DNA from 3 places in the Serratia sp. Sp408 genome. Region 2 is predicted to be linked to each of the others. Evidence: riboswitches for the same ligand, from Rfam matches in the RefSeq annotation. Region 2 holds a riboswitch; each other region holds the start of a gene.
The links. Region 2 has a riboswitch for thiamine pyrophosphate ahead of thiM (hydroxyethylthiazole kinase). Riboswitches for the same ligand answer to the same signal wherever they lie in the genome.
Positions count from the first base shown of each region.

Region 1: another riboswitch for thiamine pyrophosphate. It lies ahead of thiB (thiamine ABC transporter substrate binding subunit); the one in region 2 lies ahead of thiM (hydroxyethylthiazole kinase).
Region 3: another riboswitch for thiamine pyrophosphate. It lies ahead of thiC (phosphomethylpyrimidine synthase ThiC); the one in region 2 lies ahead of thiM (hydroxyethylthiazole kinase).

Region 1 covers NZ_JBXUFT010000005.1:139,423-149,384, forward strand. The annotation lists gene leuB (3-isopropylmalate dehydrogenase) at 1-960, shown strand, start outside; gene leuC (3-isopropylmalate dehydratase large subunit) at 962-2,362, shown strand; gene leuD (3-isopropylmalate dehydratase small subunit) at 2,374-2,976, shown strand; gene AC2AXP_RS16080 (DASS family sodium-coupled anion symporter) at 3,038-4,510, opposite strand; gene AC2AXP_RS16085 (sugar efflux transporter) at 4,652-5,839, opposite strand; gene sgrT (glucose uptake inhibitor SgrT) at 5,985-6,158, opposite strand; gene sgrR (HTH-type transcriptional regulator SgrR) at 6,251-7,912, shown strand; TPP riboswitch at 7,950-8,048, shown strand; gene thiB (thiamine ABC transporter substrate binding subunit) at 8,131-9,087, shown strand; gene thiP (thiamine/thiamine pyrophosphate ABC transporter permease ThiP) at 9,063-9,962, shown strand, end outside.
Region 2 covers NZ_JBXUFT010000006.1:157,931-167,892, forward strand. The annotation lists gene AC2AXP_RS17660 (hypothetical protein) at 141-455, shown strand; gene AC2AXP_RS17665 (DUF4225 domain-containing protein) at 452-1,261, opposite strand; TPP riboswitch at 1,536-1,632, shown strand; gene thiM (hydroxyethylthiazole kinase) at 1,668-2,459, shown strand; gene thiD (bifunctional hydroxymethylpyrimidine kinase/phosphomethylpyrimidine kinase) at 2,459-3,259, shown strand; gene AC2AXP_RS17680 (inhibitor of vertebrate lysozyme family protein) at 3,332-3,790, shown strand; gene gutQ (arabinose-5-phosphate isomerase GutQ) at 3,843-4,814, opposite strand; gene srlR (glucitol operon DNA-binding transcriptional repressor SrlR) at 4,807-5,580, opposite strand; gene gutM (transcriptional regulator GutM) at 5,663-6,019, opposite strand; gene srlD (sorbitol-6-phosphate dehydrogenase) at 6,081-6,860, opposite strand; gene srlB (PTS glucitol/sorbitol transporter subunit IIA) at 6,871-7,233, opposite strand; gene srlE (PTS glucitol/sorbitol transporter subunit IIB) at 7,271-8,260, opposite strand; gene srlA (PTS glucitol/sorbitol transporter subunit IIC) at 8,276-8,824, opposite strand; gene fbaB (class I fructose-bisphosphate aldolase) at 9,082-9,962, opposite strand, start outside.
Region 3 covers NZ_JBXUFT010000013.1:2,614-12,575, reverse strand. The annotation lists gene AC2AXP_RS22260 (thiazole synthase) at 1-113, opposite strand, end outside; gene thiS (sulfur carrier protein ThiS) at 115-315, opposite strand; gene AC2AXP_RS22250 (HesA/MoeB/ThiF family protein) at 312-1,076, opposite strand; gene thiE (thiamine phosphate synthase) at 1,081-1,719, opposite strand; gene thiC (phosphomethylpyrimidine synthase ThiC) at 1,712-3,667, opposite strand; TPP riboswitch at 3,782-3,905, opposite strand; gene AC2AXP_RS22235 (Rsd/AlgQ family anti-sigma factor) at 4,013-4,528, opposite strand; gene nudC (NAD(+) diphosphatase) at 4,628-5,395, shown strand; gene hemE (uroporphyrinogen decarboxylase) at 5,559-6,623, shown strand; gene nfi (deoxyribonuclease V) at 6,645-7,331, shown strand; gene AC2AXP_RS22215 (YjaG family protein) at 7,380-7,970, shown strand; gene hupA (nucleoid-associated protein HU-alpha) at 8,160-8,432, shown strand; gene AC2AXP_RS22205 (DUF1481 domain-containing protein) at 8,469-9,140, shown strand; gene purD (phosphoribosylamine--glycine ligase) at 9,222-9,962, opposite strand, start outside.

The DNA.
Region 1 (9,962 bases), on a different contig from region 2:
GTTGGCGGCATCGCCATCGATCGCCACGGCAGTCCGCTGCCGGCGGCAACCGTTGCCGGCTGCGAACAGGCGGATGCGATCCTGTTCGGTTCAGTAGGCGGGCCCAAATGGGAGCATCTGCCTGCGGCGGAACAACCCGAGCGCGGCGCGTTGCTGCCGCTGCGCAAGCATTTCAAGTTGTTCAGCAACCTGCGCCCTGCCCGTCTGTATCAGGGACTGGAGGATTTCTGCCCGCTGCGCGCGGATATCGCCGCCAACGGCTTTGACATCCTGTGCGTACGCGAGCTGACCGGCGGTATCTATTTCGGCCAGCCGAAAGGCCGCGAAGGCCAGGGCATGCAGGAACGTGCATTCGACACCGAGGTTTATCATCGCTTCGAGATCGAACGTATCGCACGCATCGCCTTTGAATCCGCCCGCAAGCGTCGCGGCAAGGTGACCTCTATCGATAAGGCCAACGTGTTGCAGAGCTCGATCCTGTGGCGCGAAGTGGTGAACGGCGTTGCCAAGGATTACCCGGACGTGTCGCTGTCGCACATGTACATCGACAACGCCACCATGCAGTTGATCAAGGATCCGTCGCAGTTCGACGTACTGCTGTGCTCCAACCTGTTCGGCGACATTCTGTCTGACGAGTGCGCGATGATTACCGGCTCGATGGGCATGCTGCCTTCTGCCAGCCTGAACGAGGACGGTTTCGGCCTGTATGAGCCGGCAGGCGGTTCTGCGCCGGACATCGCCGGTAAGGGCATTGCCAACCCGATCGCCCAGATCCTGTCCGCCACCCTGATGCTGCGTTACAGCCTGGGAGCCGACGAGGCCGCCGACGCGATCGAACGTGCCATCAACCAGGCGTTGGAACAGGGGTACCGCACTGCCGATCTGGCCGGTGACGGCAAGGCAATCAGCACCGATGAAATGGGCGACATCATCGCTCGCTTTGTGGCACAGGGGGCTTAACATGGCCAAAACGTTATATCAAAAATTGTATGATGCCCACGTGGTGTACGAAGCGCCGAATGAAACACCGTTGCTGTACATCGATCGCCATCTGGTGCACGAAGTCACTTCTCCGCAGGCGTTTGACGGCCTGCGTGCCATGGGTCGCAAGGTTCGCCAACCGGGAAAAACCTTTGCCACCATGGATCACAACGTCTCCACCCAGACCAAAGACATCAATGCCAGCGGCGAAATGGCACGCATCCAGATGCAGGAACTGATCAAGAACTGCGCTGAGTTCGGCGTATCGCTGTATGACCTGAACCACCCGTTCCAGGGCATCGTACACGTGATCGGTCCGGAACAGGGTATGACACTGCCGGGCATGACCATCGTCTGCGGCGACTCGCACACCGCTACCCATGGCGCCTTTGGTTCGCTGGCGTTCGGTATCGGCACCTCCGAAGTGGAACACGTGCTGGCCACCCAGACCCTGAAGCAGGGCCGCGCCAAGACCATGAAAATCGAAGTGACCGGCGACGCTGCCGACGGCATCACCGCCAAGGACATCGTGCTGGCGGTGATTGGCAAGACCGGTAGCGCCGGCGGTACTGGCCACGTCGTGGAATTCTGCGGCAAGGCCATTGAAGCACTGAGCATGGAAGGCCGCATGACGCTGTGCAATATGGCGATCGAAATGGGCGCCAAAGCCGGCCTGGTGGCACCGGATGACGTTACCTTCGATTACCTGAAGGGCCGCCAGTTCGCCCCAACCGGCGACAACTGGCAGCAGGCAGTCGCCTACTGGCGTACGCTGAAGTCCGACGATGACGCCCGCTTTGACAGCGTGGTAACGCTGCGTGCGGAAGATATCGCGCCACAGGTAACCTGGGGTACCAACCCCGGCCAGGTGATCGCGGTCAATCAGGCGATCCCGGCGCCGGAGTCGTTCAGCGATCCGGTTGAACGCGCCTCAGCGGAAAAAGCCCTGGCCTATATGGATTTGAAGCCGGGTATCAAACTGACCGAAGTGCCGATCGACAAAGTATTTATCGGCTCTTGCACCAATTCGCGCATCGAAGACCTGCGTGCAGCGGCAGCCATTGCCAAAGGGCGTAAAGTGGCCAACGGCGTACAGGCGATCGTGGTGCCCGGTTCCGGGCCGGTCAAAGCTCAGGCGGAGGCGGAAGGCCTGGACAAGATCTTTATCGACGCCGGTTTTGAATGGCGCCTGCCAGGCTGTTCAATGTGTCTGGCGATGAACAACGACCGTCTGAATCCGGGCGAACGCTGCGCATCCACCAGCAACCGTAACTTCGAAGGGCGTCAGGGGCGTGGCGGACGCACCCATCTGGTCAGCCCGGCGATGGCAGCCGCAGCCGCCGTCAGCGGCCATTTCGCCGATATCCGTGAATTGCACTAAGGAGCACGACCGTGGCTAAATTTACTCAACATACGGGCATCGTCGTGCCTTTGGATGCCGCCAACGTCGATACCGACGCCATTATTCCAAAACAGTTTTTGCAAAAGGTGACGCGTACCGGCTTCGGCCAGCACCTGTTCAATGACTGGCGTTTCCTCGACGACGCCGGCCAGCAGCCGAACCCCGAATTCGTGCTGAACAAGCCGCGCTACCAGGGGGCCAGCATACTGCTGGCGCGTGAAAACTTCGGCTGTGGCTCTTCGCGCGAACACGCGCCCTGGGCACTGACCGATTACGGTTTCAAGGTGGTGATTGCGCCGAGCTTTGCCGACATTTTCTACGGTAACTCGTTCAACAACCAGCTGTTGCCGGTGACGCTTAGCGAGCAGGATGTCGATACCCTGTTCCGGCTGGTTGCTGACAACGAAGGCATCGAGTTTACCGTCGATCTGGAAAACCAGACGGTCAACGCCGGCGGGCGCAGCTACCCGTTTGACATCGACAGCTTCCGCCGCCACTGCATGATCAATGGCCTGGACAGCATCGGTCTGACGCTACAGCACGAAACGGATATCACGCATTACGAAGCGCAGCAGCCGGCATTTTTGAACTGATCGTCAGTCAATAGCTGCAATCATTGACGCCGCCGCCCGGCGGCGTCAACCATCGCGAGGATTACCAGAATCCCAGCCACTTCCACCATAAACTGCCAATTATCAGCCAGATCGCCAGGTTGACGACACTCATCACCAGACCGGTTTTCCACCATTCACCCAGCGTGACATAACCCGAACCGAAGATGATCGGCGCGGTGCCGGTTGCATAGTGGGTTAGCGACATCATCAGCGAAGAGGAAAACGCCAGGATCAGGCCAAGCAGTACCGGCGGCGCACCAAGAGCAATACCGGCGGCGAAGAAGGCGGCAAACATCGCGGTGACGTGCGCGGTGGTGCTGGCAAAGAAGTAATGGGAATAGAGATAAACCAGCGTCAGTAACAGCGTGCCTCCCACCCAGCTCATCCCCATATGGGCGATGGCGGCTCCTACACTCTGCGACAGCCAGGTAATCAACCCGAGCTTGCCCAGATAGGTCGCCATCATCACCAGCGCCGAGAACCACACCACGGTATCCCAGGCGCCCTTGTGTTTCAGTATGTCATCCCAGCTCAGCACCCCGCTGGCCAATAGCACCGCCAGACCAACCAGGGCCGCGGTGGTTGGGTTCACCGCCAGCGCCGGACCGAATATCATCGCCGGGATGCCGGCCCACAACACCAGCAACAGCGCGAACACCGCCAGAGTGATTTTCTCCGGCAGCGTTACCGGCCCCAGCTCGCGTAGCTTTTCCTGAGCAAAATGCGGTGCATTCGGCGTGCTTTTGATTTCCGGCGGATAGAGAAGATAAATAACCAACGGCATCACCAACAGTGAACAGACTCCCGGTACCAGCGCCGCCAGCGCCCACATGCCCCAGGTCAGTTCCACGCTGTCGTGGGTGCCTTTGGCTATCAGGCTGACCACCAGCGGGTTAGGGGCGGTGGCGGTGATAAACATCGCCGAGGTCACCGGATTGATGTTGTAATTTACCAATGCCAGATAGCGGCCAATTTTTCCCGCTGTGTTCAGTTCAGCTTTAGAGCCAAAGCTGTCGGCAATCGACTTCATGATCGGGTGGATGATCCCGCCACCGCGTGCGGTGTTGCTTGGCGTTACCGGCGCCAACGTGGTTTCCGCCATCGTCAGCGCATAGGCGATACCCAGCGTTCTTTTGCCAAACAGCGAGATAAAGTAATAACCGATGCGCCCACCGAGGCCGGTTTTGTTCAGGCTGAGGGAGATCATGATCGAAAAGCCGATCAGCCAGATCAGGGGGTTGGAAAATCCGCTCAGCGCATCACTCAACGCCGCCCCGGGCTGGCCAGGATGGGTAACTTCGGTGAGCGCCACCAGCGCAATGGCAATAACCGATACCGCGCCTATTGGCATCGCTTTGCCGATGATGGCAATAATAGTACCGATGAACAGCGCCAGCAGCTGCCAGGCATTGGGTTCAACGCCCTCGGGGGCCGGAATAACGAACCAGATAAGCAGCGCAGCGGCGACGGCAATCAACGTAGGAACGGGCTTGAGCGGTGTCAGTTTGTCCATAACATACCCACTTTTTCAACGGATCGGCATCTCAAACAAGATGGCTGGGCGCGCTGCAATCAACGCGCGGGAAGTCCGTTCAGCTTGGGGGTATGACGTAAGTTTCTCAATGACATACGTCAATGATAAGGAGGATAACGGTTATGCTTCGCGTACCCGGCTGCATAGCCATAGCGACAGGGCGGCCAACGCCGTCGCCAGCCAGTACACCGCGTAATGGCCAAGGTTCTCCACCAGCGCGCCCTGCAGGATACCCGCCAGGATGACGCCGGTCGATATGCTGTTGGTAAACATGGTGGTGGCCGCACCGGGCCGACCCGGCATCAAATCCTGGAAGTACAGCATGCCAATGCCAGCGATGATACCGATAAAAATCGCATTGAACAGTTGCAGCACCATCAGCGCCAGTTTGAACTGGAACAGCACCAGACCGGCGTAGAATACGATGCCGGCCACGATGGCAAACAGCATCATGCTGCGCTTGCCGAAGTGTTTGACCACATAACCTGCCAACAACATCGCCGGGATCTCCAGCGCGGCGGCGGTGCCCATCAACAGCCCCGCCAGCCGTTCCGGCAGTCCGAGATCGCTGGTAATATACAGTGGCATGTCAATGATATACATGGTATTGCAGGTCCACATCAGCATCGATGCAACAAACAGCCGCCGCACATCGCGGTCGCGCCAGGCGCTCGGCGGCGCAATCGGCGAGGCGTCGAGGCTACCGGTCTGCGCTGCGCGCGGTACCGACGGCAGGCAAAACCACACCAGTATTGCGCAGAGCACGAAAATACCGGCGGCAATCAGAAACATCACGGTAAAACCGTAATTCAGCGCCAGCGTAAACGACAGCGGAGGGCCAATAACCCACGCCAGAGACAGTTGGGCGCGCATCACCGAACTGAACATCACCACTTCGCGTGCCGAACTGTCGGCATATTCACGCGCCAGGGCAAAGATTTGCGGCATGGCGGTATTGGCAATCGCCGCCAGCAACACCCCGGCGGTAATCAGTGTCATATAGTCACGATTGAAGGCAAACAGTACGCAGTTCCCCACCGCCATCAGACAGCACAGTAAAATCAGCTTACGCCGATCGCCGCGAGTGTCCGAACGCTTGGCCAGCAAAAAACTGACAATAATGCCGGCCACGGCATTAACGGTATAAAACAGCCCGACCCACAACGGCCGCACTTTGACTTCGGTGGTTAAAAACAGACTCAGCGTCGGCGCCTGCAACGCGCCGGCGATGCCGGCAAGAAAGGCAACAATCAGGAAAGCGGTGAAAATCGGGTTAAAACGGCGTGGCAACCAGCGTTTGGAATTCATACCTGCATCCCTGACCAGAGGTAAAAACATTATGCTACAGAAGGAAATTCGCAGAAGAAAGCGGCAGCGAAAGATAAAAAAACCAGTGGGTCGCCCCACTGGCTGGTGAAGTGCACCATTACTCAGAAATTCGGTTATTCCAGCCCTAGAGGCGCTGACGGTATTCCTTGTCCGACAGTGTCGGCAGATCCCACTGGGTGAGATGAGCCAGCATCTCCATACGCGCCTGCGGCGGTACCAGCGTCAGCCAATCGGCTTTTTGGCGGCCAACGGCGGCGAAATAGCGCTGATAAAACTGTCTGGTCAATAAAAGGTTCATAAGCCGCACCTCCGCGCTTTCATCTGACAAAATTATCGGCGTAATATAAGGAAAGATAAATTGACGAGTTAACCGCGGAGCGTTCCTCTTTTATGTCCACCTCACGCCTGCAGCAACAATTCATCCGCCTCTGGCAACGCTGCCATGGCGAAACCACCGAAACCACCTTGCAGGAACTGGCGGAGGTGCTCAGCTGCTCTCGTCGCCACGTGCGCTCATTGCTGGGCGCGATGCAGCAGGCCGGTTGGCTGACCTGGCATGCGGAGGCTGGGCGCGGCAAACGTTCGCAGCTGACCTTCCACTACACCGGCCTGGCGCTACAGCAGCAACGGGCGGAGGAGTTGCTGGAGCAGGATCGCATCGACCAGTTGGTGCAGCTGGTCGGCGACAAAAACGTGGTACGCCAGATGCTGCTTTCCCAACTGGGGCGCAGCTTCCGCCAGGGCAAGCACATACTGCGCGTGCTGTATTACCGCCAATTGTCCAACCTGTTGCCCGGATCGGCGCTACGCCGCTCGGAAACCCATCTGGCACGGCAAATTTTCAGCGGGTTGACGCGCATAAATGAGGAAAACGGGGAACTGGAATCCGATCTTGCCCACCATTGGCAGGCGTTAACTCCGTTGCACTGGCGTTTTTATCTGCGACCGGCGATTCACTTTCACCATGGCCGCGAACTGGATATGGAGGACGTGATCCAGTCGCTGACGCGCCTGATGCCGCTGCCGCTGTTTTCCCACCTCGATCGCGTCACCTCGCCAACGCCGTATGTTATCGACCTTCATCTGCACAGCCCGGACTACTGGCTGCCATGGCTGCTGGGCAGCGTCCATGCGATGATTGTGCCGCGCGAATGGCGTAGCTTGCCAGACTTCGCCCGCCATCCGGTTGGCACCGGCCCCTACAGCGTGGTGCGCAATCATCAGAATCAATTGAAAATTCATGCCTTTGACGATTATTTCGGTTTTCGCGCACTGATTGACGAGGTCAATATCTGGGTGCTGCCGGAGGTCACCGAAGAGCTGGTACACTCCGGCGTACAGCTGCAAGCCGATGACACCGGCAAAAACGAACTGGAGAGCCGGCTGGAAGAAGGCTGTTATTTTCTGCTGTTCGACCAGCGTTCGGCGTTGGCCGCCGACCCGACAATCCGCAGCTGGCTGTGTGAGCTGATCAACCCGATTGCGTTGCTAAGTAATGCCGGGCCGGTATATCAGCGCTACTGGTCCCCCGCCTACGGCATTTTGCCGCGCTGGCACCACAACCGCCAATTGGCACAACAAAGCAAGCCGCCAGGTCTGACCGAACTGACGCTCACCTACTACAGCGAGCACTCCGAATTTTATGCCATCAGCGAAGCCATTGAGCCGCTGCTGGCACAGCACGGCATCAGGCTGAAGGTACAAATCGTCGATTACGATCGCTGGCATCAGGGCGCAGCGCACAGCGATATCTGGCTCGGCAGCGCCAATTTCTACTTGCCGCTGGAGTTTTCGCTGTTTGCTACGCTGTATGAATTACCGCTGATGCAGCACTGCATGAGCGAAGACCTGAATCAGGACGCGACGCAATGGCGCGACAATACCCTGCCGCTGGCAGAGTTTTGCCAACGCCTGGTCAGCCGTCATCACCTGCACCCGTTGTTTCACCACTGGCTGCAATTGCATGGCCAGCGCAGCATGCGCGGGGTGCGCATGAATACCCTCGGCTGGTTCGATTTCAAATCCGCCTGGTTCGCACCGCCGGAGGCATAATCGTCTTTCGCCGAAGACGCAGACTCTTTACAATAGCGCCGTCTCAACGGGGTGCGGAAGACAGTTTCCGCTGAGAGCAAACCCGTCGAACCTGAACCGGCTAATACCGGCGGAGGGATTTGAGCATCGCCAACGGATAACCCGCTTGCCTTCTCAGAGACCTTGCCCCCTTATTCCAGGAGTGCAACGTGATCAAAAAATACCTGCCCTGTCTGTTAATGCTGCTGGCCGCACCGGCGCTGGCCAAAGAAACGCTGACGGTTTACACCTACGACTCCTTTGCCGCCGATTGGGGCCCCGGCCCGGCGATCAAAAAAACCTTCGAGGCCGACTGCGACTGCGAACTGAAGTTCGTCGCGCTGGAGGATGGTGTTTCCCTGCTTAACCGACTGCGGATGGAGGGCAAAAACAGCCCGGCCGACGTCGTACTGGGACTGGACAACAACCTGCTGCAGGCCGCCGAGCAAACCGGGCTGTTCGCGCCAAGCGGCGTCGACACCGCCAGCCTGACGGTTCCGGGCGGTTGGCAAGACCGTACTTTCGTACCCTACGATTACGGCTACTTTGCTTTCGTCTACAACAAGCAGAAGTTGAAAAACCCGCCGAAGAGCCTACAGGAACTGGTCAGCAGCGATCGGCCGTGGAAAGTCATTTATCAGGATCCGCGTACCAGCACTCCTGGTCTGGGCCTGCTGCTGTGGATGCAGAAGGTGTATGGCGATCGCGCGCCGCAGGCGTGGCAACAGCTGGCAAAGAAAACCGTCACCGTGACCAAGGGCTGGAGTGAAGCCTACGGCCTGTTCCTTAAGGGTGAAGGCGATCTGGTGCTGAGCTACACCACCTCGCCGGCCTATCATCTGATCGAAGAAAAGCAAGACATGTATGCCGCCGCCAACTTCAGCGAAGGACACTACTTACAGATCGAAGTGGCCGCCAGACTGAAAGCCGGCAAGCACCCGCAACTGGCCGAGCGGTTTATGCAATTTATGCTGACGCCGGCATTCCAGAACACCATTCCTACCGGCAACTGGATGTATCCGGTAATCAAGACCACGCTGCCGGCGGGCTTTGATTCGATGCCGGTACCGCAGACCGCGTTACAATACAGCGCGCAAGAGGTAGCCAAACAGCGCAGCAACTGGATCCGTACATGGCAAACCGCCGTCAGCCGCTGATCCCCGCCTGGCTGTGGCCGGGACTGATCGCCGCAGGTCTGATCCTGCTGGTCGCCGCGCTGGCGTTTGGTTCGCTATGGCGACACGCGCCGCAAAGTGACTGGACGGGCGTCTGGCATGACGCCTATTTATGGCACGTGGTGCGCTTCACCTTCTGGCAAGCGCTATTGTCCGCGCTGATTTCCGTGCTGCCGGCCATTGCGCTGGCGCGGGCGTTATATCGCCGGCGCTTTCCCGGCCGCGCGCTGTTGCTGCGGCTGTGCGCCATGACGCTGGTGCTGCCAGTGCTGGTGGCGGTATTCGGGCTGCTCAGCGTCTACGGACGGCAGGGATGGCTGGCGACACTGTGCGGCTGGCTGGGGATCGACTACCAGTTTTCGCCATATGGGCTGCAGGGCATTCTGCTGGCACACATGTTCTTCAACTTGCCGTTGGCGACGCGATTATTGTTGCAGGCATTGGAAAACGTCCCGGTGGAACAACGCCAACTGGCTGCCCAGTTGGGCATGAACGGCTGGCAGCAGTTTCGCTTTGTCGAATGGCCGGCATTACGTCGTCAAATATTGCCGAGCGGCGCGCTGATATTCATGCTGTGCTTCGCCAGCTTTGCCACCGTGCTGTCACTAGGCGGCGGCCCGCAGGCGACCACCATCGAATTGGCCATCTACCAGGCGCTGAGCTATGACTACGATCTTGGTCGCGCGGCGCTGCTGGCGCTGATCCAGCTGGCCTGCTGTCTGGGGCTGGTGGTGCTCAGCCAACGGCTGGGCCAGGCGCTGCCGGTCGGCCATACCCAGGGTGCGCACTGGCGTAATCCGCAGGACAGCCACCGGCAACGCATAACCGATTTTATGCTGATCGCCGCCGCCCTGCTG
Region 2 (9,962 bases):
TTGGTACTACTAGGAATAAGGAAAGGGACGGTAGAGTCTGCCGCAAAGTTTCGGCTGGATTGCTGTAAAGTTCATCAGTATGATTGTTTGCACAATCAATGATTGAGAAACCACGTCTGGCAGATACGGGACGAAACGATATGAAAGTGACTGATGAGGCTTTGTTACGTTCAGGGTTTACGCAGCCCGAATTACAGAAGATAAAAAGCAATATTGAAAAATATGGAGGAACGCTTGGTGAGGCCATAAATGACCTCGCTAGACGATTTGTTACCTTGGCGGGAGTGGTGGGGGTGTGTATCTTTATCCTACTGCTACTTGTCGTCTTCAGCTCACCTGACAGAGCAGTTGCATGGGGATTGGCGATGATCTTTGGGGTTGCCATTATCTCCTTCGCACAGCCTCCGGTGATTTCCTATAAATCCTGGCGTTACCGAAAAACCATCAAGGATTAATGGGTTCCATTTTCTGTCGTCAAAAGGTCGAAAATCACTTTTGCTTTAACACCATAACCGACAATCTTCATTGTTAACTTAGGAGTGCTCATTGTGCTGACTTTGCGATAGTAATCGTGGGGAAGCCAGCGGAATAATCTCCAGGTTCCGGTTTTTCGAGCGAGTCCAACTATGCTGTACACACTGGCGCCAAGAGTAACACCATGATAGAAAGCCAGGCCCGTGTTAGGATTAAATCCCATAAACTGTGCCGTATGCATCGCGGAGTCAGCAATGATACCTTGCGAGGGTTTATGTCCTGCTGGCTGATTAAAGTTGAGCACTTCTTTCGTTAATCCGTTCATTCCATCGGCAATCAAGACTGCTCCAGCCAGCATACCAATCGGCCCCATAGTGGATAACATCATAAAACCACCAAAGAGAACCACGCCTGATAGAACCACATTTACAGCGGATATAACATAACCAACGATTTTATTATTTTCGCGGACAAATTCTATCTTCGCGTAAAGCTGTGCAGACTTGGTTTTTAACAGGCGTTCTTGCTCAAGGAGATTGTCTGTTTCAGTTCGCAAATTCTTAATGCATGCAATGCATTCTTCATCGGTTTTGGCTCGCCGTGCTGTTGCAAATTCTTTCTCTACGACCTGTTTTATCTCTTCGACAAACTTGATACGAGTTATCCCATCATGCAAATAGAATGCTGACAACCTATTTGCTGTCTCGACGACCTTTCGAGCTTCCAGATTCACCATCGTATCTGACCAAGTCCTATTCCAGCCCCTGTTAAGCAGCGCGATATCCATAATGCTTCCTTCACAAACGTGTCTGGTTGTGTTACGTCCAATATATAATTTTCATCGTTTTCTCTCAATCGTCGATGGTCTGGAATACGTCTTTGACATCTCAGCTCCACATATCTCGATAACTCCGTCATCCCTGCGCCTTTACCGTTGGGTCACTGCTCGAGTCGCGATGTGAAGCACATGCAATTTTTGAGGGGTTGTGTCTTTGGCTTCCCGCTGGCATGATCCAGAACAGGGATTAACGGGGCGTTAATCGCAATTTTTTGATTTTATAGTAAATGACTCGGGGTGCCCTTCCTTGTGAAGGCTGAGAAATACCCGTATTACCTGATCTGGATAATGCCAGCGTAGGGAAGTCTCGATACCCAGCCGGTATCCGCCTTCTTGAACGCCGGTTGGGAGGATTATGATCGCTCGACCTGATGTATTCCCCGGTGCCCGCGCCGCGGCCAGCTTTAACCTGTTCAAACAGCACTCCCCATTGATTCACTGCCTGACCAACGAGGTGGTGCAAGCGCTGACGGCCAACGTATTGCTGGCGTTGGGCGCTTCGCCGGCGATGGTGGTCGAACCGGAGGAAGCCGCGCAGTTCAGCCGCATTGCCAACGGATTATTAGTCAATATCGGTACCCTGACCGCCGCGCGCGGGCAGTCGATGCTGGCGGCGATCGACGCGGCTAATCAGGCCGGTACGCCATGGGTACTGGATCCGGTGGCGGTCGGCGGGTTGCATTATCGCAGCGAATTTGCCCAGCGTCTGTTGGCGCTACGGCCGGCGGCGATCCGTGGCAACGCCTCGGAAATCCTGGCACTTGGCGGCGTGCAGGGCGGCGGGCGCGGCGTCGATAGCACCGCCGATTCGTTAACCGCGCTGACGGCGGCGCGTCAACTGGCGCAAACCAGCGGCGCGATAGTTGCGGTGACCGGTGCGGTGGATTATGTCACCAACGGCGTAGCCGACTGGGCAATCCCCGGTGGCGATATCCTGATGACGCGGGTGGTCGGCACCGGTTGCTCCCTGTCGGCGGTGGCGGCGGCGTTTTGCGCCCTGCCGGGCGAGCGGCTGGATCACGTTGCTACCGCCTGTCGGGTAATGTCGCTGTGCGGCGAACGCGCCAGCACACAGGCTCAGGGGCCCGGCAGTTTTACGCCGGCATTTCTTGATGCACTGTATCAACTGAACGCGGAGGCGCTGTGATGAAACGCATTAACGCCCTCACCATCGCCGGTACCGATCCCAGCGGCGGAGCCGGCATACAGGCCGATCTGAAGACCTTTTCGGCGCTGGGCGCCTATGGCACCAGCGTGATCACCGCACTGGTGGCGCAGAATACCCGTGGCGTGCAGTCGGTTTACAACATCGAGCCGCAGTTTGTCGCCGCGCAGCTGGATTCGGTGCTGAGCGATGTGCGTATCGACAGCGCCAAAATCGGCATGCTGGCCAACGCCGATATCGTGCAGGCGGTGGCGGAGCGCCTGCGACATTCTCCGTTGCCGTTTGTGGTGCTGGATACGGTGATGCTGGCGAAAAGCGGCGATCCGCTGCTGGCACCGGAAGCGGTCGACTCCCTGCGCCGTGAACTGTTGCCTCAGGTGTCATTGATTACCCCCAATCTGCCGGAAGCGGCGGCGCTGCTGGCCTCGTCACCGGCGCAGGATGAGCGGCAGATGCGTGAGCAAGGTCGCGCGCTGCTGGCGATGGGTTGCCAGGCGGTGTTGATGAAAGGGGGCCATTTGAGCGAACAGGAAAGCCCGGATTGGTTGTTCACCGCAGAGGGCGAACTGCGCTTTACCGCGACGCGGGTGGCGACCCGCCACACGCACGGTACCGGCTGCACGCTGTCGGCGGCGCTGTCGGCGTTGCGTCCACGTCATGCAAACTGGGCGGATACGGTCTGCGCTGCCAAAGATTATCTGCAACGGGCGCTGCAACAGGCGGACAGTCTGGAAGTCGGGCAGGGGATTGGCCCGGTGCATCATTTTCACGCGTGGTGGTAACTCAACTTTTCCCGTCGATTGTGGTCTGAGGTGATGCAGACTACGCTTTGAATTTAATGAGGGAGAATGACCATGACAGGAAAATATCAGCTTCGCTGCGCGCTGTTTGCGGCGTTGATCGGCGTCAGCGCCGGCAGCGTTGCTCAGCAGATTGTTACCACGTCGGATCTGATCCAGCAGCCGGGTTACCAGGCCAGCTGGCAGAAAATGGTAAAGGGGCAGAACGGGCTGCCGGACTGGGCGCGCAAGGGGGTGGGCACCTCAACGCCAGCAGAAACCCTCCGTTGGCAGGGCCAGACCTATGAGCTCGGCACCCTGTGCAAACCCCATGACTGCGCCAACAATTTTTTGATTGTGGCCTTCAAGGCGGATAAATCGCAGGCATGGGGCGTACGGGTGTCAGTGGCTGATACGCCAGACGCGGTGGATCATCCAAAGCAATACGCCAAATATCAATGGCTGGGCAAGCCGGACAGCGATATGCAGGCACTGCTGCGTAAACAGTTCGAAAGCAACCCTGACTGGAAGTAATGCGCAGATTCGCATCGGGGGGCGTGGCGTGCGCGCCCCTCGCACCGTAGCCTTAGCCAATGCCGGCCTGATGCAGATCGTGCAGGTTGATCGCACCGACCAATATGCCATTAATATCCACCACCGGCGCGGCGCTGATATGCTGTTCGTGCAGCGCTTCCAACGCTTCACCTGCTCGCCACTGTTCCGGCAAACGGTAGCCGGGGCGGGTGATCGCCGGGCTTAATGCATCGTTCAGGCTATTGCCTTTCACCAACCAGCGGCGTAGGTCGCCGTCGGTAAATACCCCCACCACTTTTTGCTGTGTATCGCACACTGCGACCAGTCCTAACCCGGTGCGACTCAGTTCCAGCATGGCCTCCATCACGTTGGCGCTCTCTTTCACCCTTGGCAGACGATCGCCGGTACGCATCAGATGATGAACTCGATTCAGTAAGCGCGCGCCGAGGCTGCCGCCCGGGTGCGAGCGGGCAAAATCTTCGGCATTGAAACCACGCTGGCGCATCAGCGCCATCGCCAGCGCATCGCCGATCATCAGAGTATTGACCGCGCTGGAGGTCGGTGCCAGCCCCATCGGGCAGGCTTCACGTTCAACGCTGATATCCAGTAGGCAGGCGGCGGCCGTCGCCAATGGCGATTCTTTGCCACCGCTGATGGCGATCAGCGGAATGTGATTTTCCGCCAGCAGCGGCAGGATCAGATCCAACTCTTTGGCGCGGCCGGAATAGGAAATGAAGATCACCACATCGTCTTTGCCGATCATGCCAAGATCGCCGTGCAGCGCTTCTGCCGGATGCACGAAAAATGCCGGCGTGCCGGTGCTGGCCAGCGTCGCGGCAATTTTTTTACCGATGTGGCCGGATTTGCCAATGCCGGAGACCACCGCCTTGCCTCGGCAATTGAGCAGCAGCTCGCAGGCGCAGACCATATTGTCGTCCAGCCGCTCCAGCAGGCGTGTGGCTTCAGCCAGCTCGATTTCCAGCGTTTCACGGGCAAAGTTAAGCAGAGCGGTGGCGTTACTCATCGGTGTCTCCTACCAGAATGATATTGATGCCTTTGTCTTTCAGCGCGGTGACATACTGTGGATTGATGTCTTTGTCGGTGATCAGCGTATCGACGGCGGCCAGTTCGCACACCACGTTGGGGCTTTTACGGCCGAACTTGCTGGAGTCAACCAGCAAAACGATGCGCCCGGCGGCTTCGCACATGGCCTTGCTGACGTTGTGCACCTCATTAAAGGTAGTAACGCCGGCGTTGAGATCGACGCCGTCCGCGCCGATAAACAGGGTGTCGAAGCTGAACTGCTGAAAGGCTGACTCTGCCAGGCTACCGTGAAACGAGGCGGATTTTTTGCGGTAGGTGCCGCCGGGCATCAGAATGGTTTGATCGTTATCCAATTCAACCAGCGCGTTGACGATATGCAGGCTGTTGGTCATCACCGTGATGTTATTGAACTGCGCCAGGTGTGGCACCATCTGTAAGACAGTGCTGCCAGCGTCGAAAATCAGTGAATCGCCGTCATTGATGAGTGCGACGGCGGCATAGGCTATCTGGCGTTTTTTCTCGGTATTGATATGGGTTTTGCGATCGATCGGCTGGTCGCCGTCATCGCGGCTCAGCACCACGCCGCCGTAGGTGCGGATCACCTCGCCTTCTTCTTCCAGCAGGGTCAGATCCTTGCGGATGGTGGTGCCGGTGGTTGAAAAGTGTTCCGCCAGGGCATCCACTGCCGTTTTGCCATGCCGTTGCAGATATTCAAGAATAGCGGCTTGCCGCTGCTTTGGTTTCATAGCGATTCCCGTTCACAAGCGATGAGCATCCCTCCCAGTGAATAATTCAATATGAAAGGTAATGTCTTTTAATCTGAAAATATCATGATTTCGCCTTAATCGCTAACGATAGTGCAGTTTGGCATGCACGATCCTCGGGGAAGATCACATCCGGCAGCAAATCGTGCTGATGCAAACCATGCAGCTGAACCAGAGGTTTAGGTTGGGCGAAGACGGTCAGCCCACGCATCATCATGCTTCCGCATACCCGTTGCTGGGCATCGAACGCCAGCGCCAGCACCACGCGCGGCTTGAAGCGCCCGCCGGAGCGGCCAACGCCGACCGGCCCCAGTTGGCACAATCGGTCAAAGGCGTGATTGAAGCGCTGGATCTGCCACCAGCCGAGGGCTATCTGTCCCAGCCAGGCGATGGCGGCCAGAATAATCAGAGAAGTGGTCATTATGTTACCTCGCAGGTTATTGCGGCACGGCGCCGCGGGGGGAGCGCGCCGTGCCAGCGGGTTAGAACATCACCTGACCACCGGTGATGTTGATTGATTGGCCGGTACAGTACGAGGCCTTGTCACTGGCATAAAACAGCAGGGTGTTCAGGACGTCCTGATAGTCGCAGCCGCGCTTGAGCGGCACTTTATCGATATAGTATTGTTCCACTTCATCGGCCCTGATGCCCAGTTTTTCGGCATATTGCGGCAGCAGCGACTGGAACATCGGCGACTTCAGCAGATTGCCCAGCATCAGCGAATGGACGGTAATGCCGTACTCTGCCAGATCGAGCGCCAGCGACTGCGTCAATCCCACGCCGCCGAACTTGGCCGCGCTGTAACCGGAGTTATGCTTGCTGCCAACCTTGCCGGATTTGGAGTTGATCTGAATGATGCGGCCAGCCACGCCGTCGCGGATCATCAAACGCGAAAACTCCCTGGCGCAGAGGAAATAGCCGACCAGATTGACCTGCAGCGATTGGTCAAAATCCCCCAGCAGAAAGTCGGTGATCGGCGCCGCCTTGGCGATGCCGGCGCTGTATACCAGCAGGTTGACGCTGCCGAATGTCGCGTCCACCGTATTGGCCAGGGCAATAACACTGTCCTCCCGGGTGGCGTCGACCTGCAGGCCGATCGCGCGGTCGGCGCCGTGCTGGTGGTTAATCTCCTGCGCTACCCGCTGCGCATTGTCGAGGTTCAGGTCGGCTACCGCGACGCGATAACCTTCCGCCGCCAGCCCCTGGCTTAGAAATGCCCCCAACGTTTGGCCTCCGCCAATCACTACGGCTACTTCAGACATGGTCTACTCCTTATGCGATAAATTTCAGCGTACTGCCTAACGGGATATCTTCCGGCACCGGTCCGGAAACGTGAATTGAACCGGGAAACTCCGCCTGCGACTCGCCGTCGAAGCGCACGGTGACGTGGCCTAGCTCACGCAGATTTTGCGTGGCGACACTGCCGACCGCGGTGATGGAATAGCGGCGTTCAGCCAATTCCATCATGCCGCCGGCCCGCAATTCACCGGCGGTATCGCCGTGCCGATGGATAAAACAAAATGCTTCGATGTCGGCTGGTGCCCCTTCGCGGAAGGTGATCAGCATGTCATCCTGCAATGCGTCACGCGCGCAGTCGCCGATACGGGTAATGGTGGTTTGGAAAATAATCTGCATTACTGGCCTCTGGAATCTGCATGCCCTACGGCATGGGTTACTGATAAATAAAGGCGGAGGCCGCCCAGGCGATTAACACCGTCGGCGCCCCGGTCAGGAAACGGCCGACCAGCACTGACGGCACGCCGACGCGCACCGTGTCCTGTTTGGCTTCCGCCAGCGACAGCCCGACCGGAATAAAATCGCACGCCGCCTGAGCGTTAATGGCAAACAGCGCCGGCAGCGCCAGCTGCGGGGGAATATGGCCCAGGCCGATCTGCACGCCGACCAGTACGCCGATCACCTGAGCGATCACCGCGCCAGGGCCAAGAAACGGCGACAGCAGCGGGAACGAACAGATCAACGCCAACGTCACCAAGCCGAACGGACTGTTGGCGAGCGGCGTCAGGCCGTGAGCAATGAAATCGCCGAGCCCGGACGCCATGATGATGCCGATCAGCGCCGACACGAACGCCATAAACGGCAGAATGGTTTTTAATACCGTGTCGATGGTGTCGCGCCCGGCCTGAAAGAACACGGCCACCACCGACCCCATGCCCATACCAACCTTTGCCAGCAGGCCGTCGCTTTGTTCGGTGATTTTCTTGCTGGTGTCGTAATCGCGGGGCGCCGCTGCCGCAGGGGATGGCGGCGTTGGCGGCTGCGCCTGCGTGGCGGTGTCATCAAGCAGGGTGATATTGTTTTCACGCACCCCGGAAACATAAATATCCTCGAGGATAAACTGCGCCAACGGGCCAGATTGACCTGTGGCATGAATATTAACCGTCGGAATTCGTCGTTTAGGGTATAAGCCGCAGCGCAACGTACCACCGCAGTCAATCACCGCCACGGCGATCTCGTCTGCTGGTGGCTCGCCGTCCTTGAAACCGTCTACTGCCTGCCAGCCGGTCAGTTGGCTGATGCGATCGACGATCGCCGGCCGGGTACCGGCGGTGATGTAAACGATTTTTTTGCCGGCAACCACCGGCAGCTCCAGTGGACCGCCCCAGCCGCTGGCGCCTTTTTCAATACGAAGGTAAGCACTCATGGTGAACTCCACGGATTAAAGTTGAACCTGACGATCCAGACGGATCCCCATTTTGCGTTCGAACAGGCTGGTGGTCAGATCGGTGAGCCAGCCGCGGAAGAAGTTGGTAAACAAGCCAACCAGGAAGTAGCTCACCGCCAATGGCCCCAATGGCAACCCCAGCGTGGTCAGGCCGCTGGCGATGCCGAGATAGACGAACAGTTCGCCGGGGTTGATATGCGGGAACAGGCCGTTCATCGAATGGCAGCTGTAGGACGCGGCGGCGTAATAGCTTGGCTTGTATTTTTCTGGCATAAAGCGGCCGAGGCTCAGCGTCATCGGATTGCAAAAAACGAAGGTGCCGATCAGCGGCAGCAGCAGATAGCGTGCCAGCGGATTACCGGCACAGCGCTGTGCCAGTCGTTCTATGCGCTGTTGGCCAACAAACTTTATCAACGCGTTCATGATAACCAACAAGCTGATCAGTAAAGGTAAAATCCCGGTGACCATGCCGACGAACACCTCGCCGCCTTTTTGAAACAGGCCGATAAACCATTCGGCTCCGTGGGTGATTAACGCAATCATTATTTTTCTCCTGTAGTAGTGTGATGGCGCGGAGCGAACAGCGGCTCGATTGCCATGTAGGTTACGTTAATCATTTTTTAAGCATATTTGTTTTAAATAGATCACAATTTGAAAGATAAATATTTTATTTTAAAAGTTAATAACGAAAGGAAAGAAAATAACCCCCCAGGGAGAGGGAGAGTAAGCAAACGGCAGCCGCGGGTTTGGCACAAAAAAGCCCGGTCGAAGCCGGGCTGAAGGGGGCGGAAATGCCAGATTTAGGCGATGGTGACTTTTTGGTCGAGGTAGGTGTCCTGCACGGCATTGATCAATGCCACGCCGTCTTTCATGGATTTTTTGAATGCCTTACGGCCAAGTATCAGCCCCATACCGCCGGCGCGTTTGTTGATAACTGCCGTGCGCACCGATTCTTGCAGGTCGTTTTCGCCAGCGGCACCGCCGGAGTTGATCAGGCCTGCGCGGCCCATATAGCAGTTTGCCAACTGGTAACGCACCAGATCGATGGGGTGGTCGGTGGTCAGCCGGTCATAGACACCATCGTCGGTATAGCCGAATTTGACTGCGCGGTAGCCGCCGTTGTTTTCCGCCATCTTCTGCTTGACGATATCCGCACCAATGGTGGCGGCAATGTGATTGGCCTGGCCGGTCAGGTCGGCGCTGGAGTGGTAATCGACACCGTCCTTGTTAAACGACGGGTTGCGCAGATAGGCCCACAGCACGGTGACCATCCCCAGCTCATGCGCGCGTTCGAAGGCGATGGAAATTTCTTCGATTTGGCGGCGCGATTGCTCGGAGCCGAAATAAATCGTGGCACCAACCGCCACCGCACCCATGTTGAAGGCCTGCTCTACGCTGGCGTATAGCGTCTGATCGTACTGCGTTGGGTAGCTCAAGGTTTCGTTGTGATTGAGTTTGACCAGGAACGGTATTTTGTGGGCGTAGCGGCGCGAAACCGCTGCCAGCACGCCGTAGGTGGAGGCGACGCAGTTGCAGCCGGCCTCGATTGCCAGCTCGACGATATTCTTCGGATCAAAATAGAGTGGGTTGGCGGCAAACGATGCGCCGGCCGAGTGCTCAATCCCCTGATCGACCGGCAGTATCGACAGGTAGCCGGTACCGGCCAGGCGTCCATGGTTGA
Region 3 (9,962 bases), on a different contig from region 2:
ACCAACTGCGAGCCGGAAGCCTGCAGCGCGTCGAGCATCAAGGCCGGGGTGGCGAATTTGCCGGTGCCGGTAAATAAACGCGAGGTAAAGTGGGTATCGGCGATTTGCAGCATATCAGCCTCCGGCAATCGCTTGAAAAAGCAGGATGTCATCACCGTCTTGCACCCAATGGCTGTCCCATTCGGCACGCGGGATAATGGTTTGATTAATCGCCAGTGCGGTACCCGGCTGGTGGCGGTCGAGCTGTTCCAGCAACGCGCTGACGCTGAGGGGCTGCGCCAGTTCCAGCGGACTGTCGTTGAGCAGAATCTTCATTGCTGCCCTCCGCATATCGGGCAGCTACGCGCCTTGCTGAGTTGCAAGGTGCTCCAGCTGTGCTGCTTGCCGTCGAACAGCCGCAGTTTGCCGCTGAGTGCGGAAGGCATGCCCGCCAGCAGCTTGATCGCTTCCAGCGCCTGCAAGGTACCGATTACCCCTACCACCGGGCCAAGCACGCCGGCGGTACGGCAGTTACGCTGTGGCTCGGCATGTTCGGGGTATAGGCAGGCATAACATCCCTGGCTATAGGGCGGTTCGATAACCAGTAACTGGCCACTGAATCCAACCGCACTGCCGCTGATTAACGGCTTGCCGGCGGTGACGCAGGCCTGATTCACCGCGTGACGCGTTGTCATATTGTCGCTGCAATCCAGCACCAGATCGGCGCGGCGCACGGCAGCGGCCAGTTCTTCGCCGTGTAGACGCTGTTCCAGCGCGATCGACTCAACCAGCGGGTTCAACGCTTGCAGGTGGCGCTGCGCCAAACGCGCTTTGCCTTGCGGCACATCGGCGCTGCGATAGAGGATCTGCCGCTGCAGGTTGGTCAGGTGCAGCTTGTCGTCGTCGGCCAGCAACAGCGTGCCGACGCCGGCGGCAGCCAGATACAATGCGGCGGGCGAGCCGAGCCCGCCCAGGCCGACGATCAGCACGCTGGCGCGCTTGATGCTTTCCTGGCCTTGTGGGCCGATGTCTTCCAGCAACAGCTGTCGGCTGTAGCGTAAGAACTCCCGATCGTTAAGAGACGGAGAATTAAGCATGGTGTTACTCCTTGCCTTCGATCAACCGTAGCAGTTCGGCGGTGGCGGCACGCCAGTCCGCAGCCTGGGTGATGGCGCTGACCACGGCGATGCTGCCTACGCCGCATGCCAATACCGCCGGCACGCGATCGATGCCAATCCCGCCGATAGCCACCGTCGGGTAGTCAGCCAGCCCGGCGACGTGGCGCTTTAGCTCGGTCAGCCCCTGCGGTGCGGAGGGCATATCTTTGGTCTGGGTCGGGAAAATGTGCCCGAGCGCGATATAGGACGGCTTGACCGCCTTGGCGCGCGCCAGTTCGGCATCATCGTGGGTTGAAACTCCCAGGCGTAGTCCGGCCTGATGAATCGCCGCCAAATCGCTGTCGTCCAGATCTTCCTGTCCCAGGTGCACGCCATAAGCCCGGTGTTTGATTGCCAGACGCCAGTAGTCGTTAATGAACACCCGTGCCTGATAACGCTTGCCCAGAGCGATGGCGGTGGCGATATCAGCCTCAACTTGCTCTTCAGGTAAGTCTTTGATTCTCAGCTGAATGGTGGTGACGCCTGCCGCCAGCAGTCGTTCGATCCAGACGACGCTGTCGACCACCGGGTATAACCCGAGGCGATGCGGCGTCGCCGGAAAAGGCATGGTGATATCAGCCATTGTTGTCCTCCTGCAAGGCGCTTGCGCTGTGGTACAACTCACTGCCGCGCGAGCGAAATTCGGCGGACATTTTCTCCATGCCGGAGAGCACTTCAATCGGTTTGCCAGCTTGCTGTTCGGCGGCTTTATCTTGCGCGGCGGCGTAGTCGCGTACTTCCTGCGAAATTTTCATCGAGCAGAATTTCGGCCCGCACATCGAGCAGAAATGGGCGATTTTGCCGGATTCCTGCGGCAGGGTTTCGTCGTGGTAGGCACGGGCAGTGGCCGGATCCAACGCCAGGTTGAACTGATCTTCCCAACGGAATTCAAAGCGCGCCTTCGACATGGCGTTATCGCGGATTTGCGCGCCCGGATGGCCTTTGGCCAGATCGGCGGCGTGTGCGGCAATCTTGTAGGTGATCAGGCCCTGTTTAACGTCTTCCTTGTTGGGCAGACCCAGGTGCTCTTTCGGCGTGACGTAACACAGCATGGCGCAACCGAACCAGCCAATCATCGCCGCGCCGATACCGGAGGTGAAGTGGTCATAACCCGGCGCGATATCGGTGGTCAACGGCCCCAGGGTATAAAACGGCGCTTCGTGGCAGTGCTCGAGCTCTTCGGTCATATTGCGGCGGATCATCTGCATCGGCACGTGTCCCGGGCCTTCGATCATGACTTGCACATCGTATTCCCAGGCAATTTTGGTCAACTCACCCAGGGTGTGCAGTTCAGCAAACTGCGCTTCGTCATTGGCATCCTGAATCGACCCTGGGCGCAAGCCATCGCCCAGTGACAGGGAAACGTCGTAGGCGGCGCAGATTTCGCAGATTTCACGGAAGTGCTGGTACAGGAAGTTTTCCTGATGGTGGGACAGACACCACTTGGCCATGATCGAGCCGCCGCGCGACACAATGCCGGTCAGGCGTTTGGCGGTCATCGGCACGTAGCGCAGCAAAACGCCGGCGTGAATGGTGAAGTAATCCACCCCTTGTTCGGCCTGCTCCAGCAGGGTGTCGCGGAACATTTCCCAGGTCAGGTTTTCTGCGACGCCGTTCACTTTTTCCAGCGCCTGGTAAATCGGTACCGTGCCGATCGGCACCGGGCTGTTGCGCAGGATCCACTCGCGGGTTTCGTGGATGTAGCGGCCGGTGGAAAGATCCATCACGGTATCGGCGCCCCAGCGGGTTGACCACACCAGCTTTTCCACTTCTTCTTCAATGGAGGAGGTAACCGCCGAGTTGCCGATATTGGCATTCACCTTGACCAGGAAATTGCGGCCAATGATCATTGGCTCGGATTCCGGGTGGTTGATGTTGGCCGGAATGATGGCACGGCCGGCGGCCACTTCTTGCCGTACGAACTCCGGCGTAATGTTTTCCGGCAGGTTGGCGCCCCAGCTTTGACCTGGGTGCTGCTGGCGCAAAACTTCACCGCGGATGCGCTCGCGCCCCATGTTTTCGCGGATGGCGATAAACTCCATTTCCGGCGTGACGATACCGGCACGCGCATAGTGCAATTGGGTGACGCATTTGCCCGGCAGGGCCTTGCGTGGTTGCGGCAGATGTTCAAAGCGCAGGTGATCCAATCCTTCATCTGCCAGATGTTGCTGGGTGAAACCGGAGCTGACGCCGTTCAGCGTTTCAGTATCATGGCGTTCGTCAATCCAGCCGGCACGCAGTTTGTTCAGTCCACGATGTACGTCCAACTGCGCTTGCGGATCGCCGTAGGGGCCGGCGGTGTCATACACCGGGATGGCTTCATTCTGTTCATACTGCGGCTGTTGTTTGCTGCCGCCGATCAGCGTCGGGCTGAGCTGGATTTCGCGCATTGGCACCTGCAGATCCGGTCGCGAGCCTTCGAGGTAAATGCGGCGAGAATTGGGGAAGGCGACGCCTTGCAGATTGTCGATAAACTGCTGCGCTTCTTCACGTTGTTCTTTACGAGGACGGTTTTTGTTCACATTAGACATAGCAAATTCCTACAAGTCGGGTGAGTTGGGAAAATTGCTTGTCTGGAGCTCGGAGGGAGTAACGATGTTAGCCGATCGGCAGGCGATTGCTGAATATTGGCTGCCTGCCGGCGGTGATTGATTACTCTTGTTCCCTTCGCGGGTATTAACCCGATCAGGTTCCGCGGATCCCGAATTAACGGTCTCAGCCTGGCCGACTTTTAAAAAAGCGCGACGCTAGGCACTCCGACAAGAGCCCCCAGTATAGAAGGGCGTTTAAAAACTACAAGCCTCACGCGCATATTTCAGGATGGAGTGCGTGAGGCCAGCGGTTATTGTGCTGCCGCGCCAGGGCAGCAAGAAAAATCAGGCTGGATGGGACAGCGTTTTGTTACTGGCCGGGTCGGGGTTGTCCTGCTGCCAGGTCTCCGCCGCCAGCAGGATCAGACGATCCTCCAGCGCAAAGCGAGCGGCCAGCACTTCACCGATGTCTGACAGCGCCTGATGAAACTCCAGGCACAGATCCTGGTCGATCTCGATATCGGAATAGCGATCGTGAAACGCCATCACCTGCTCGGTGTTGATCCATAATTTGGGATAGATCTGGGTGGCCAGCGCCATTTTTGGGCTACCTGCGCCTTCCACTTGTTTGATAATTCTGTCATAGATATGAAAATGCCCTGCGGAGAGATAGTCCACCAGATTATGGCAAAAGTTCTCCAACGCTTTTTCATTCAGCGGCGTATGCTTTTCTTTGTTCGGTTTGATCCCTACGAGGGTGCAGTAGGCGACGAGTAACTGCTTGCGCGCCTCAAGCCATTGATCAACTAATTCATTACTACCACCAACGCGCTGAGTCAGGCTTTCCAAGTGGTTGAGCATTTTTGACTCCGTAAGTAAGAAAAAGTAACGGTAAGTTATGAAAATGTAACAAGACCGATTTCTAGAGTGCCAGTGAAGCTGAGGTTGTGCAACAACGATATGGAACTTGCATTAACGGGTAACGAATATGGCTGGTGGATAGTCAGCCATGAAAGCAAACTTTGGTTACCAAACGGTGAATTGCCGTTTGGGACTGCCGACGCGCTCGGGTTGCGCGGCCGTTCGGGGCGACAGATTGGCGAGTGGGAGGGGGCGCCGGTGTGGCTGGTGCGCCAGCCGATGCCGCAGGAGATGGGGTCGGTGCGGCAATTGCTCGATCTCGATCGCGGGTTGTTCCAGCTAGCCGGGCGTGGCGTTCAACTGGCCGATTTTTACCGCTCGCATCAGTTCTGCGGTTACTGTGGCCACCAAATGCACCTGAGCCGTACCGAAAGCGCCTGCCTGTGCGATAACTGCCGCGAACGCTATTATCCGCAAATCGCACCCTGCGTGATTGTCGCCATCCGTCGTGATGACGAAATCCTGCTGGCGCAACACGTTCGTCACCGTGGCGGTATTCATACCGTGTTGGCCGGATTTGTTGAAGTGGGCGAAACCCTCGAGCAGGCGGCAGCGCGCGAAGTGATGGAGGAAAGCAACATTCACATCAAGAATCTGCGTTACGTCACCTCACAGCCGTGGCCATTTCCGCATTCCCTGATGATGGCGTTTATGGCGGATTATGACAGCGGCGAGCTGCGCCACGATCCCAAGGAGCTGTTGCACGCCGGTTGGTATCGCTACGATCGGCTGCCGCTGTTGCCGCCGCCAGGCACCGTAGCGCGGCGTTTAATCGAGGACACCGTGGCCCTGTGCCGCGCGCAATGATGCGCTCGCGCGATGATGCCAGTGGCACGTCACGCTGGCTCCCTACGGACTGTTGCCGCATCGCCGCGACCAGGCGGTTCACCGGGCATGGATCGGCCGTCGTGATGCATCTTCAATTATTTTGGGTATACAATAGCGGCAGATGAATAAGGGAGCCCGATAAATGAATGAGTTGAAAAACGATCGATACCTGCGCGCGCTGCTGCGCCAGCCGGTGGACGTCACCCCCGTATGGATGATGCGCCAGGCCGGTCGTTATTTACCGGAGTACAAGGCAACACGCGCTCAGGCCGGTGATTTTATGTCGCTGTGCAAAAATGCCGAGCTGGCCTGCGAGGTGACGTTACAGCCGCTGCGCCGTTATCCGCTTGACGCGGCGATCCTGTTCTCCGACATTCTGACCATCCCTGATGCCATGGGGCTCGGGCTCTACTTTGAAACCGGCGAAGGTCCGCGTTTCTCGTCGCCGATTACCTGCCGCGCCGAGGTAGAAAAACTGCCGTTGTTCGATCCGGAAGACGAACTGGGTTATGTGATGAACGCGGTACGCACCATTCGCCGTGAACTGAAGGGGCAGGTACCGCTGATTGGTTTCTCCGGAAGTCCGTGGACGCTGGCGACCTATATGGTCGAAGGCGGCAGCAGCAAGGCGTTTACCAAGCTGAAGAAAATGATGTATGCCGAGCCGCAGACGCTGCATCTGCTGTTGGATAAACTGGCGGATAGCGTCATTTTGTATCTCAACGCCCAAATCAGGGCCGGTGCGCAGTCGGTGATGGTATTCGATACCTGGGGTGGCGTACTGACCGGTCGCGATTATGCCGAGTTTTCACTCAATTACATGCATAAGATCGTTGACGGCCTGATCCGTGAGCATGACGGCAGGCGGGTGCCGGTGACGCTGTTTACCAAAGGCGGCGGCCAGTGGCTGGAAGCGATGGCGGCGACCGGCTGCGATGCGCTGGGCCTCGATTGGACCTGCGATATTGCCGATGCGCGCCGCCGGGTTGGCAATAAAGTTGCGCTGCAGGGCAACATGGATCCTTCCATGCTTTATGCTGCACCGCAACGCATCGAACAGGAAGTGGAAACTATCCTGGCTGGCTTCGGCCACGGCGAGGGGCATGTGTTTAACCTGGGGCACGGTATTCATCAGGACGTCCCGCCGGAAAACGCCGGCGTGTTCGTTGACGCTGTGCATGCGCTGTCGGCCAGGTATCACCGTTAACCTGATTCAAGGGGAGGGGCAGTGATTGATACGCAGGCTTTGCGCGCCGAGCAGCTGCAGCGCGCTTCCGACGTTATCCGCACGGATGATTTTATTGTCGATCCGCCGGCCTTTATCGCCGGCTGTGACGTTGGCTTCGAGCAGGAAGGCGCGGTAACGCGCGCCGCTATCGCCATCCTGCGTTATCCCTCACTGGCGCTGGTGGAATATCAAATCGCCCGCGTTGCCACCACCATGCCTTACATCCCCGGCTTTCTCTCGTTTCGCGAATACCCGGCATTACTGGCGGCCTGGCAACAGTTGCAGCAGAAACCCGACCTGATCTTTGTCGACGGGCACGGTATTTCGCATCCGCGCCGGTTAGGGGTCGCCAGCCACTTTGGCCTGCTGGTGGACGTACCGACCATTGGCGTGGCGAAAAAACGCCTGTGCGGTACGTTTGAGCCGCTGGAGGATGTGCAGGGAGCTCTGGAGCCGCTGCTCGACAAGGGCGAGCAGCTCGGTTGGGTATGGCGCAGCAAGGCACGTTGCAACCCGTTGTTTATCGCCACCGGCCATCGCGTCAGCGCCGATAGCGCGCTGGCCTGGGTAAAACGTTGCATGGCGGGTTACCGTTTGCCGGAGCCGACACGCTGGGCCGATGCTATCGCCTCGCGCCGCCCGGCCTTCCAGCGCTGGCTGGCCGCGCATCCAGAGGTGTCGCCATGAGCGATTTCGGGTACACTGCGCCGCAGATAACGCGTAAGAGAGTAGACAATGCTACGTAACCCGATTCATTTACGTCTGGAAAAGCTTGAAAGCTGGCAACATTTGACCTTTATGGCTAGTCTGTGCGAGCGTATGTACCCGAATTACCAGATGTTCTGCCTACAAACCGAGTTTGGCGATCCGGCGATTTATCGTCGTATTCTGGATTTGGTGTGGGAAACGCTGGTAGTGAAAGACGCCAAGGTCAACTTCGATAGTCAGCTTGAGAAGTTGGAACAGGCGATTCCTTCGGCAGAAGATTACGATCTTTACGGCGTTTACCCGGCGATCGATGCCTGCATCGCATTAGGGGAACTGATTCATTCGCGGCTCAGCGGGGAGACGTTGGAGCACGCCGTCGCCATCAGCGAAACCTCAATTCGCACCGTGGCGATGTTGGAAATGACCCAGGCCGGGAAAGAAATGACCGATGAAGAACTGAAGGTGATGCCGGCAGTTGAGGAGGAATGGGACATCCAATGGGAAATTTTCCGCCTGTTGGCAGCCTGCGAGGAGCGCGATGTAGACCTGATCAAAGGGCTGCGATCCGACCTTCGCGAGGCTGGTGTGAGTAACATCGGGATAAATTTAACGCAATAAGGCAAGAAAACGTGATTTAACGCCTGATTTGTCATGCCTTAAGGCTTCACATCCGCACCCTGTCTGGTCTACATTTGGGGGGCGTAAAAAAAGTGGCTATCGGTGCGTGTATGCAGGAGAGTGCTGTCAATCGGCATATCCGTCGCACTCGATGCTTTGCAAACGATAAACACACTGTAAGGATAACTTATGAACAAGACTCAACTGATTGATGTAATCGCAGACAAGGCTGACCTTTCCAAAGCACAGGCTAAACTGGCTCTGGAATCTACCCTGGCTGCCATTACCGAGTCTCTGAAAGAAGGTGATGCAGTACAATTGGTTGGTTTCGGTACTTTCAAAGTAAACCATCGTGCAGAGCGCACTGGCCGCAACCCACAAACTGGTAAAGAAATCAAAATCGCAGCCGCTAACGTACCTGCGTTCGTTTCTGGCAAAGCACTGAAAGACGCTGTTAAGTAAGACCGCGTGTTGGTGAAAAGATTAAACAGGGGGGCTTTGAAGCCCCTTTTGTTTGTCCGACGGGCGCTCATTGTCATCGGCGTTGCCGCTGGCCTGGGCGCCTGCAGTTGGCATCAGGATCCTCCCAGCTTTACCGCCAGCGGCTATGTGGCCGATCAAGGGGCGATTCGCCTGTGGCGTAAAGATGACGATCGGCAGCACCCGCTGGTGCTGATGACCGTTTACAGCCCTTATCGCGGGATAGGCACCGTAACCACCCACTATGAATACCAGAACGGCGAGCTACGACAGATCAAACGTGTCGACGCCGACGGTAATAAAGACTCGATCCAACTGCGCTTCGCCGATGACGGCACGGTAAGCTTTATGCAGCGCCAGCTTGCCACGCGACGTGAACAGTTATCCAGTGATGATATTGCGCGCTACAAATACCAGGCGCGACGCGTGCTGGAGTTAAGTAACGCATTGCGTGCCGGCAAGGTGCAATTGCTGCAGGGGCGTTGGCAGCAGGGCACGGTGCAAACCTGTGCGGGAGAACGGATCAATCCGGGGCTGAATAGCTCGTCGAACGCCTGGATTGAACGGCGTGCGCAAAACAGCAGTGGGCCATTGAGTATTGCCTGGCTTGAAGCACCGGAAGGGCGTGAGCTATTGCTGGTGGCTAACGAAGACTTCTGCAACTGGGAACCGAAGGAAAGCTCGCTGTAGGCATCGAGCGCAGCTCGGTGTGCAGGAGGGCTGGAAAGTTGTGGATAGGGCGCAGCGGACTACGCCCTACCGGCAGCCGGGTTACTTGCCGCGTGCGATAGCGCGGTAACCAATGTCCTTACGGCAGAAACTGCCCGGCCATTGAATGCCTTCCGCCAATTGATAAGCGCGCTGCTGTGCCTGGGCAACCGTTGCGCCCAGTGCGGTTACGCATAATACGCGCCCACCGCTGGTCACTACCTCATCGCCTGCCATTTGCGTACCAGCGTGGAACACTTTACCGTCAGCGCTGGCCTGCTGCGGCAATCCCTGGATCACGTCACCGGTGCGGTAATCGGCAGGATAACCGCCGGCCGCCAGCACCACGCCCAGCGCAGGGCGATCGTCCCACTCGGAGGTTTTCTGATCCAGTTTGCCCTCGGCGCCCGCCAGGCATAGCTCGACCAGATCGGAACGTAGGCGCAACATGATGGGTTGCGTTTCCGGATCGCCGAAGCGGCAGTTGAATTCAATCACCTTTGGCTGACCATCGGCAGAAATCATCAGCCCGGCATACAGAAAACCGACATAGGTATTGCCTTCCGCCGCCATGCCACGCACCGTTGGCCAGATAACCTGCTCCATCACGCGTTGGTGGATCTGGTCGGTCACCACCGGTGCGGGAGAGTAAGCGCCCATACCGCCGGTATTCGGGCCGCTGTCGCCATCACCGACGCGTTTGTGATCCTGACTGGTGGCCATCGGCACCACGTGCTCACCGTCGACCATAACGATAAAACTGGCTTCCTCACCATCCAGAAACTCTTCCACCACGATGCGGTG